DNA from 2 places in the Metabacillus flavus genome. Region 1 is predicted to be linked to the other one. Evidence: riboswitches for the same ligand, from Rfam matches in the RefSeq annotation. Region 1 holds a riboswitch; the other holds the start of a gene.

What was found. A riboswitch is a leader RNA that binds a small molecule or an ion and turns the genes downstream of it on or off. The one in region 1 is predicted to bind S-adenosylmethionine.
Region 2: another riboswitch for S-adenosylmethionine. It lies ahead of J9317_RS01410 (carboxylate--amine ligase); the one in region 1 lies ahead of metK (methionine adenosyltransferase).

Annotation. Positions count from the first base shown of each region.
Region 1 is NZ_JAGVRK010000001.1:3,006,619-3,012,117, reverse strand. Features, by position in the region: gene pckA (phosphoenolpyruvate carboxykinase (ATP)) at 1-594, opposite strand, end outside; SAM riboswitch class I at 1,343-1,472, shown strand; gene metK (methionine adenosyltransferase) at 1,688-2,881, shown strand; gene J9317_RS15345 (response regulator transcription factor) at 3,286-3,975, shown strand; gene J9317_RS15340 (sensor histidine kinase) at 3,972-5,015, shown strand; gene msrB (peptide-methionine (R)-S-oxide reductase MsrB) at 5,018-5,499, shown strand, end outside.
Region 2 is NZ_JAGVRK010000001.1:248,672-254,170, forward strand. Features, by position in the region: gene J9317_RS01405 (LLM class flavin-dependent oxidoreductase) at 1-508, opposite strand, end outside; gene J9317_RS01410 (carboxylate--amine ligase) at 525-1,760, opposite strand; SAM riboswitch class I at 1,853-1,967, opposite strand; gene J9317_RS01415 (thioredoxin family protein) at 2,280-2,597, opposite strand; gene J9317_RS01420 (D-alanine--D-alanine ligase) at 2,795-3,886, shown strand; gene J9317_RS01425 (UDP-N-acetylmuramoyl-tripeptide--D-alanyl-D-alanine ligase) at 3,974-5,347, shown strand; gene J9317_RS01430 (alpha/beta hydrolase) at 5,470-5,499, shown strand, end outside.

The DNA of each region.
Region 1 (5,499 bases):
CTTTTTCATTTCTCCAGCGTATTCCGTCCCGCCGATCAGGATGGTTCTTTTCTCAAAAGAGATGATAATGAAAGTCTCTGAATTTGTTCCATCTATAGACGGATCTGCTTTAAAATTCGGTGCTGATACAATTGTGAAAGGCTCGATTTCTCTGGAAGCCATTTCTCCGTCCGGCCGGATGAACAGCTGATTCGCAAAAAGATTGTGCCAGGCGAATTCATTGACCACCTTAATCGGCAGGCGGTATCTTTCATCAGCGCCAGCAAATCCATCAAACACAAACAATTCATTCTGCATTTTTAAGTATGAAAGAACCTTGTGGTAAAGCTTATTGAATGTTTCGCTTGAGATAGGCTGATTTACATTGCCCCAATCAATTTTGCTATTTACGCTATCTTCTTTTACAATAAATTTATCTTTAGGCGAACGCCCTGTATAAGCTCCAGTCGTTGCACGGATGGCACCGGTTGAAGTAAGAACGGCTTCGTTTCTTGATAGAATTTTTTCAACTAGCTGAGGTACCGATAAGTTTTGAAAAACATTTTCCCCTTCAAGTAAAAGCGAAAGCTCGTTTGTTGCCGCAAGTGAATTCATCCCCATACCTTCCTTTGCTTGTAATTATGTGGTTTGCATAATTAGTATAACACATTAATGTTAATAGTCTATACTAATTGATGTATTTTACGTTCGAACTTGGAAAGTGCCACCGCGTATAACCAGATACCGATAAATTTGGCTTGGAAGAGGGATTGTTTGGGCTGGACTCGTGGATCATGCAGATCAGGGAACCTGATCAACTCGCCGGAACGAAGCGCTTGGCCGAGGTGAAGGCGGTATAAGCAGTTGGTCAGGCTTTTGCGGGGAAAGGGGTTTAGCTGGGAAACCGGGCTGATTGGCTGGGAAACTAGAGTGGTTGAAAAGCATTACAAAATATATCGACCGAAATATGAGTATATCGGCCGAAATTTAAATATATCGGCCGAAATAAAATTATATCGTCTATTTTCTCAATATATCGACTATCCGACATGGTTTGATAAATTTAGCAGGTGCGTATACGCAAGCACGGATAGTACGCCATGCTGGAAAACCGCGCTGATCGGCCGGAAAACGAGTGGCATCAGCCGGACACGAAGTTAAACCCGCCAGAAAGCGGCCCGAATCCGCTCGTAAAATGCCGCGCCGAACAAAATGTAAAACTCACAACCAACTAAAATAATTCTATAGCTGAATCCATCATAAGCCCATCTTTCCTGCTGCCCTGTCCTTTTTGGAAGAAAGCTTGTCAATTTTTGTTGACATTTGCGGGAAATTTGGGGTAATATATGTCCTTGAACGGATTCTCTTATCCCGAGCTGGCGGAGGGACAGGCCCTATGAAGCCCAGCAACCTGCAAGACTTGAAAACATGCTGTTTTCTCTCATGCAAAGGTGCTAACCTGACGCAAGGCTGTAGTCCTTGAGCGATAAGAGTGAAAGGCTGAAAAACAACTCCTTTCCTCTATTAAGTAGGAAGGGTTTTTTTATGCAGTCTGGAATCTTTTTCCTTAAAGGCTATATTAAAGGGGAAGATTCTTAAAATAAAGCAAAAGATAAGTAATGGGAACGAGTTCCGTCTCAAAAAAAGAGGGGAAGTACATAACTGAACCTTGCCAATAGAACAACCGAATTTCAGAGGAGGAATTACTATGTCGATTAAACGCCATCTTTTCACATCAGAATCCGTAACGGAAGGCCATCCGGATAAAATTTGCGACCAGATTTCAGATTCCATTTTGGATGCCATTCTTGCTAACGATCCTAATGCACGTGTAGCTTGTGAAACATCTGTTACAACAGGACTTGTTCTTGTAGCAGGAGAAATCACGACTACCACTTATGTCGATATCCCAAAAATTGTTCGTGAAACTGTTAAGGAAATTGGTTATACACGCGCGAAATACGGCTTCGATGCTGAAACATGTGCAGTATTGACTTCCATCGACGAGCAGTCAGCTGACATTGCAATGGGAGTTGACCAGGCACTTGAAGCCCGCGAAGGCCAAATGACAGACGCTGAGATTGATGCAATTGGAGCGGGAGACCAAGGGTTGATGTTCGGATTTGCATGCAACGAAACAAAAGAGCTAATGCCTCTTCCGATTTCCCTTGCACACAAGCTGGCTCGCCGCCTGACAGAAGTACGCAAGGAAGAAATCCTTCCATACCTTCGTCCGGACGGTAAAACGCAAGTTACGGTTGAATATGATGAAAATAACAAACCGGTTCGTGTAGATACAATTGTTATTTCTACTCAGCATCACCCTGAAATTTCTTTGGAGCAAATTCAGCGCAACCTTAAAGAATTTGTTATCAAACCTGTAGTTCCTGCAGAATTAATTGATGAGAACACGAAATATTTCATCAACCCGACTGGCCGCTTCGTTATCGGAGGACCTCAAGGTGATGCAGGTCTTACTGGCCGTAAAATCATCGTTGATACGTATGGCGGATATGCTCGTCACGGCGGTGGAGCATTCTCTGGTAAGGATGCTACAAAAGTTGACCGTTCTGCGGCTTATGCAGCTCGCTACGTTGCGAAAAACATCGTTGCTGCCGGGCTTGCTGACAAATGTGAAGTTCAGCTTGCGTACGCAATCGGTGTAGCACAGCCGGTATCCATCTCCATCGATACATTCGGAACAGGCAAAGCAAGCGAGGAAGTTCTTGTTGAAGCGGTTCGCAATAACTTTGATCTTCGCCCTGCAGGCATTATCAAAATGCTTAATCTTCGCCGTCCAATTTACAAGCAAACTGCTGCATACGGTCACTTCGGCCGTACGGATGTAGAGCTTCCATGGGAGCAAACAGACAAAGCAGAAGCACTTCGCTCTGTTCTTTAATAAAGTTCCGTATGGGTGCCTGGCTTAACACAGAAGCAATATAAAACAGAAACGTCTGGAACGTAATCGTTCCAGACGTTTTTTTATGTTCAAGAGATTGGAGAAACTATGAATGATCTTTTTATTCATTTATCACGTTTTCCTGTTAGAAAGATGATGCCAGTTTAGGGTTTATGGCAGCGAGCATCCTGGAGGGGATCCTGCTTCATAGCAAAAAAGAGAACTGTTCATACTTATTTAATCTTTTCCTTATCCTTTCATAATTTTCTTGATTTATGATGCCATTAAAAGCAGAGAGCATGATTCTTAGGCGAGATTGGCTGGCTGGGATATAGTAAAGTAAGGGCTTGTTTCCAAGACACACTGTTGTATAAAGAAAGTATAGATCAAAGGGGTCAATACACATGCAGAAAATATTACTTGTTGATGATGAACCCGCTATTCTCGATGTTTGCCGGCGCTATCTGGAAAGAGAAGGCTACAGGGTTGATTCAGCGGTCAATGGATTTGAGGCGGTCGAGCAGTGGAAAAGGGGAAGACCTGATTTGATTGTTCTTGATCTCATGATGCCTGAAAAGGACGGCTGGACTGCTGCGGAGGAAATCCGAATGGGGGACGAGGATGTCCCAATCATTATGCTCACCGCTCTGGGACAGGAACGGGACCGGCTCCTTGGCTTAACCTTAGGGGCTGACGATTACTTAACCAAGCCGTTCAGCCCCAGAGAACTTGTATTAAGAGTGAAGAACATGTTAAGGCGGACCTCGAAATACAAAAACGAAGAAAAGCAGTCCGTTACAATCGGCTCCATTTCCATCGATTTATCGACAAGGCAAGTTAAATCGGGTGGAAAAATCATAGATATGACGGCAAAAGAGTTTGATATGCTCTGGCTGCTTGCCAGTCACCCGTCTCAAGTATTCTCCAGGTCCCAGCTGCTTGAAAAGGTGTGGGGATATGATTTTTCAGGAGATGGAAATACCGTCAATGTTCATGTCCGGAGACTGAGAGAGAAGCTTGAACTCAATCCAGCGGAACCTCAGTATATTAAAACGGTATGGGGAATTGGCTATAAATTGGAGCAGCCGTTATGAAAATTAGAACGCTTCTCATCTTGGCTAATTTTTTAAGTACGCTGCTGATTCTGATGTTTTTGCTGATTAGTTTTGTGCGGATGTCCATCCCTAACGAATCCATTTTAATCTTGACGATTATTACATTCGCTGCGGGTTCCATTTCTGCTCTGGCTCATTTTTTTCTTACGGGTCCGCTTATGAAAGCTGTGAACCAGGTCAAATCTGAATCGAAGAAAATGTCTGAGGGACAATTTGCGGTAAGGGTTTCTGAAAAAGGTCCCGCTGAAATTAAAGAGCTTGGGAGCCATTTTAATGAAATGGCGAAGAAGCTGGATCACATGTTTCAGGAAGTGAAGAAATCAGAGGCTTACAAAACGGAGCTGATTGCCAATGTATCGCATGATCTGAGAACACCGATTGCCTCCATCTTGTCCTATGTTGAAGCACTTCAGGATGGCGTAGTGAAAAGTGAGCAGGAGAGAAAGGATTACCTTGAGACGATAAAAAAGGAATCCAACCGTCTAAGCAAACTGATTCAGGAGCTATTCGAACTATCCCAGCTTGATAGCAATCAGACACCATTCCGTCCTGAAACCGTTCATGCTGATCAGCTGGTGCTGGATGTTCTGCAACAGTTTGAGCTTATTTTTAAAGAAAAGCAAGTGCAGCTCGAAGTCCGGATGCATGATGATATACCGGCTATTCAGATAGTCAGGGATCAGATTATGAGAGTTTTATCGAACCTCATTCAAAATTCAGTTGCTCATTCGCCTGTTAACAGCGTGATTTTGCTTCAAGTGAAGAAAGTGGACCAATCGCTCGTTTTTTCAGTGAAGGATGAGGGGCAGGGAATAAAATTATCCGATCAGAAGCGGATTTTTGAACGGTTTTACCGAGCAGAAAAATCAAGAAACAAAGCCCTGGGCGGGTCAGGGTTAGGCCTTGCGATTGCAAAAGAGTTTATCGCGCTTCATCATGGACAGATTGGTGTTAGAAGCGAAGAGGGCAAAGGAAGCGAGTTTTGGTTTTCGCTTCCGCTAAAACAGAAAGGGGAATGACCATGAAAATCTGGGTGCCGATTATCGTCATAGCGGGAATTGCAGCTATTCTGTTTGCAGTTGCACCTAATTTTGGTGAGTATTTTACGAAACGCTCCTATGGAACACAGCCTGTTGAAACAGTGGAAGCTGATTCAACAAAAGCGACAGCAACATTTGCAGGGGGATGCTTCTGGTGCATGGAACCGCCGTTTGAAAAACTGGAAGGTGTTTATGAAGTCATTTCAGGATATACAGGCGGAGAAAAGAAAAATCCTTCCTATGAAGAGGTTTCCTCCGGCTCCACTGGACATATTGAAGCGGTGCAGGTTGTCTACGATCCATCTAAAGTTTCCTATGAAGAGCTTCTTCAGGTATTCTGGAGGCAAATCGACCCGACAGACAGCGGCGGCCAATTTGTAGACAGAGGAGATCAGTATGTGTCCGCTATTTTCTACCACAACGAGGAGCAAAAAACCGCAGCAGAAAAATCTAAATCAGACCT
Region 2 (5,499 bases), 2.8 Mb from region 1:
AAAGCTTTGCTTCTTTGCATTCATAATGCCTTCCTTTATGGGAGAATGAATCTTCCGTCCAAAGACCTTTCAAGACCTCAACAAACTCCTCTGTCCGGCTGTAGCGCTCATCATGCTCGGTAAAAATGCCTCCGTACTGTCTCGCTTCTTCTTCCCACCAGGCGGAGACGACATTTAACGTAAATCGGCCATTGCTCATCTGATCAAGATTGGCCGCCATCTTGGCCGCCACTGCGGGGTTATGAAAGCCCGGTCTGATGGCCGTCATAATTTCAATTTTTTCAGTGACTGCGGCAAGTCCCGCTGCCGTTGTCCACGCTTCAAGCGAATCGTATTCCGGGCCTTTAATATCGTTTAAATAAAGCTCTGCAATCAAAGTTGTGCTATAGCCCCATTTCTCTCCTGACTGAATGACCTTTTTTGCATAGTCGAATGTAGGAGGCATCTTTTCATCCTGAACATTTCTAAGCCAGCCCCCGAAAAGGGGAAGCCAAAATCCGTATTTCATCCCACTCACACCTTTCCTAGCACGGGCATATATACCCCTGATTGAATTTATTTTTCACTTGCTGTACAGAAGGTGCGCGGTCTTCAGCTGAAAATACAGCTTCTGTTATATGTGTGGAGGTTTCCCCGAAGAGCACCGAAGCCATTTCGGAATCGGACAGGTGCCCATGGAAAGTACCGGGACGTTCCTGCTTAACCTTTAAATAGTCATCGAAATATACCCATTTTGAATAGTCCAATACTGGATATTGGGATTCTCCTTTCAACCCGGTCACTTCGTTATAAGCGAGAAGAGGCAGGTTAACTCCGGAGAAAATCGGAAGTCCGATCCATTTCCAAACTCGTGTATTCACATCCAGTAATTTATATGTGTCATCCCGTTTGTCATATACGAATTCTGTCTCCGCAATTCCGTAATACCCTTGCGCTTTTAATATTTCAGCTCCGTAAGAGACAAACCGGCCGCCTTCAGCAGACTCTACAAGACAGCCCGTTCCGAAGTTCAAAGGATATTGCTCAAGCTTTCTGCCGGTAAACTGGCCTTTTATTTCCCCGTCCATACTGGTATAGGTGCAAAGAGAATAAAAGTCTGAAAGAGAGCTACTGATGATATCCTGGATCACAACCTCATGGCTGGCTGTTTTGGCCAGTATGCCGGTGAGCTCCTCCGTACTGTTTGCAGTAAAAGCCTTCGTCTGAAAAGCTTCATAAAAACTGCGCTGTTCCACAGGTTTTACGATGCATGGAAAAGGAAGATCGTCAGGATATTCTCCTGAAAACTCTTCCGGATACCACGTTGCAGGGATCGGAATGTCTAAGGAAGCAGCTTTTTTATAAAGCTTCCGTTTATTTAACAGAGATTCAACGTTGTCCCACTCAGCAAACGGGAATAAGAAATACTTTTCAAGCTCGGTCCGGTGTTTACTGACGAGCAGCACCCATTCATCATTGCACGGAAACAATACACCCTTTTGAGGGAGATTCCGTCCGATTTCCAACAGCAGACTGATGAATTCCGCCTCTTCAGTAAATGGATTGGGACATAAAGCGGCAGTATGAACATATTTAGATTGAAGCCCAACCGCCCGTCCATCCCTGTCCAGGGCGATAATGGGGATGCCTTTCTTTCCCAGGGCCCGGGAAATAGCCAACCCTGTGATATGGGAGTTGAAAATAACAGCAGGATGCTTATCTTGCGGAAGTGTCTTTAACTGGTTCCATAATTGTGTTCCTCTTATAAGAAAATCTGTCAATCTACCCATCTCCTTATCTCATAAAAACCGCAAAAAACCCCTCTTCATGAGCAGAAGAGGGGTGGAACAATCTGAAAAGCAGACCGGCTCTTCTCTCATCTTTCAAACACATGAATGTGTCTGCAGGAATTAGCACGGTTTCACAAAAATCGTGATCCGTTGCCGAGGCTTCGCAGGGCCATGTCCCTCCGCCTCTCTGGATAAGAGTACTATTTAATTAAAATACATCATATGACCGAAGGACCAGTTTGTCAAGAACTGGACACTCCGGATTTTAGGGAATAAAGATGTCGAGCAGGGGAGAGATAGATTATTTCCTGGAAAATAAACGTTCTTTTCCACTGATTTTAACGAGGAATGACGATTGAAAGGACCGCTTTGAGAAAATGTGTATAAAGCTGTGTCTATGAGGTTCATAACCGCAGAGTGGGTTTATCTGTTTGAGATTTGGGTGAATAATCTGCGGTGGTTATTTATTCCGAAGATGCACATCAAAAAAGCACAAGCAAGAGCTTGTGCTTAAAGTTTTTCCGCGAGAAATTCCTGTACCTGTTCAGGTGTCTTGGCATTCGCACTGTGAAGATGGCCAAGCTTTTCACCGTTTTTAAAAATCAGGATGCTTGGAATCCCCATTACCTGATACTGCTCGGCAATCTCAGGAAATTCGTCTTTATTGATCTCAAACCATTGGTATTCTTTGTATTCTTCGATGATTTCATCGATGAAGAAATTCATTCGGGTGCAATCAGGACACCAATCTGCGAAGAATTTAATTAAAACTTCCTTATCTGTTGAAATAAGCTGCTGAAACTGCTCGGATGATGTAATTTTTTCCATGTGAAAATCCCTCCTGCCCTTATTTTAATACAAACTGCGTCATTTAACGACTAATTCGCTATGCATAAAAAAATAATGCGATACGAATCTTTTGAGATAAAAACAGGGTCATCTATAACAAAAATGCCGGAAGGTGATAAAATGGTGAGAGTGATTAAAAAATGACTGCACCTGAAAGATTGAGGGGGAAATAAATAATGAAAATTAAACTTGGCCTCGTATACGGAGGGAAATCCGCAGAACATCAAGTTTCTCTGCAAACAGCCCTTGCTGTAATCAAGGCTCTTGATCTCAGCAAATTTGATATACATCCTATTTATATTACGGAAAAAGGCGAATGGATTCGCGGGGAACAGCTGAACGAACCTGCTTCAAATGCAGCCGCTCTAAAGCTTGGACATGAAGTTAGTGAAGCGATTTTGCCTGTTGCACTGAACACAGATTTATTCCCGTCCACTAACGGCGATAATTCAGAGAAGCCTTTTGATGTAATTTTCCCGCTTCTTCATGGACCTAATGGGGAAGACGGCACCATTCAGGGAATGCTTGAACTAATGAATATTCCGTACGTAGGAAACGGGGTTCTTGCTTCTGCAGCAGGAATGGATAAAGTAGCAATGAAAAATCTGTTTGCGCAAGCCGGACTTGAGCAGGCTGAATACGTTTGGCTGATTCGCAGTGAGTGGAAAAAAGATCCGGAAACGGCATATACTAACGTAGAAACCAAACTGGGCTATCCTTGCTTTGTCAAACCTGCCAACCTTGGCTCCAGTGTCGGCATCAGCAAATGCAAAAACCGCGAAGAACTGGAAGCTGCATTTGAGGAAGCATTCTCCTATGACCGCAAAATCATTATCGAAGAAGGAATCATTGGACGTGAAATTGAAATTGGCGTAGTCGGAAACGATGAGCCTGCATGCTCCGTTACAGGAGAAATCGCTCCGAAAAAAGAATTCTATGATTATAAAGCGAAGTATGTGGACGGCGATACAGACATGATGATTCCGGCTAAAGTAACGGAAGAAGAATATGCAATGATTGAAAAAATGGCTATTGCTGCTTTTAAAGCCATCGACGGTGCCGGACTTGTGCGCGCCGACTTTTTCCTTACTGAAGACGGAAGAGCTTTAATTAATGAAGTGAACACGATGCCGGGCTTTACCCCATACAGCATGTTCCCGCTTCTTTGGAAGCATACGGGTCTGGAGTATCCTCAGCTCATTGAAAAGCTCGTTTCACTTGCCATTGAACGCCACGAAGAAAAACAGCAGATCAGACACACGTTTTAATAAAGGAGGGCTGGCTTATCCGCGTTTGCCATAACAGGCAGGCAACGAGGAGCCGGCCTATCTCGATTTAGAAGGGAGAATACCTGCATGATTCAGAGAACGCTTAAAGATATACAGAAAATGGCTGGAGGCGAAGGGCTTGCCGCACAATATGAGGACCGGTCAGCTGCCGGTGTTTCAACCGATTCGCGCAGCGTTTTGCCAGGCTCTTTATTTATCCCGATAACGGGAGAGAACTTTAATGGACACCGCTTTGCGGAAAAGGCACTCAGCGAAGGAGCAGCTGCTGTTCTGTGGGCAAAAAAGGAACTTAATCCTCCTGCTGATGCCCCTGTTATCTTCGTTGAAGACACGCTTGCAGCTCTTCAGAAGCTGGCGAAAGCCTACAAAGAACAGCTGAACGTCAAGGTTGCCGGTGTTACTGGAAGCAATGGCAAAACGACAACAAAGGACCTGCTTGCATCTGCTCTCTCCCCGTCATTTAACGTACATAAAACCAAGGGGAATTTTAATAATCATATCGGCCTTCCGCTCACATTGCTTGCAATGCCTGAGGATACAGAAGTAGCCGTTTTGGAAATGGGCATGAGTTCAAAAGGGGAAATTGAATTCCTTTCCCAGCTTGCCCAGCCGGATGCAGCCATTATTACAAATATCGGAGAATCCCATCTAATGGACCTTGGTTCCCGTGAGGGGATTGCTGAAGCAAAGCTTGAAATTGCTTCCGGATTGAAGGAGGAAGGGGTACTTTTCTACTTTGGAGATGAACCGCTATTAACGGAGAGAGTCCCAGCATTAAACAGAAAAACAATGACCTTCGGCGAGACTGAGGAAAATAACCTATACCCATCAGATATTGTTCAATCCGATGCCGGAGTGGAATTTACTGTACAGCCTGAAGGGGAACGGTTTGCGATCCCGGTACTTGGCAAACACAACGTTTGGAACGCCCTGGCGGCGATCGCCGTCGCCCGCCACTTTGGAATGAAGGATGATGCGATTAAAAGTGGCTTGAGCAAACTTGCCATGACAGCAATGCGCCTTGAGCTGTTAAAATCTTCTAAAGGCTGGTCTGTTATTAATGATGCTTATAATGCGAGCCCGACATCCATGAAGGCGGCGATCAGACTGACAGAGGACTTAAAAGGATATTCACGCAAAATCCTCATTCTGGGTGACATGCTGGAGCTTGGCGATCAGGAAGCAGAATTCCATGAGCAGACAGGAGAGCATGTAAGTGCCGGCAAGACGGACCATGTCTTTACGTATGGGAAGCTGGGAGAATTTATTGCTGCAGGAGTAAGGAAGAACCTCCCTAATGAGAAGGTTCAAAGCTTTACCGATAAAGCAGAGCTTATTTCAGCTGTGAAAAAATTTGCCCGCCCAGGCGATCTGTTTCTCGTAAAAGCATCAAGAGGCATGAAGCTTGAAGAGGCGGTAGAAGCACTTCAGCAAGACTGAAAAATCTCATGAAATTTGGGCTATACTAAAACCATATGATTCAAAAAAAGAGCCAAAATCATCTTTTCATTTCTCTCTTGAAGGGTAATGCTTAATAAAGGGCTGGATTCAGGAGGGATAAGATGATTGGCTGTCTATGTATTCATGGTTTT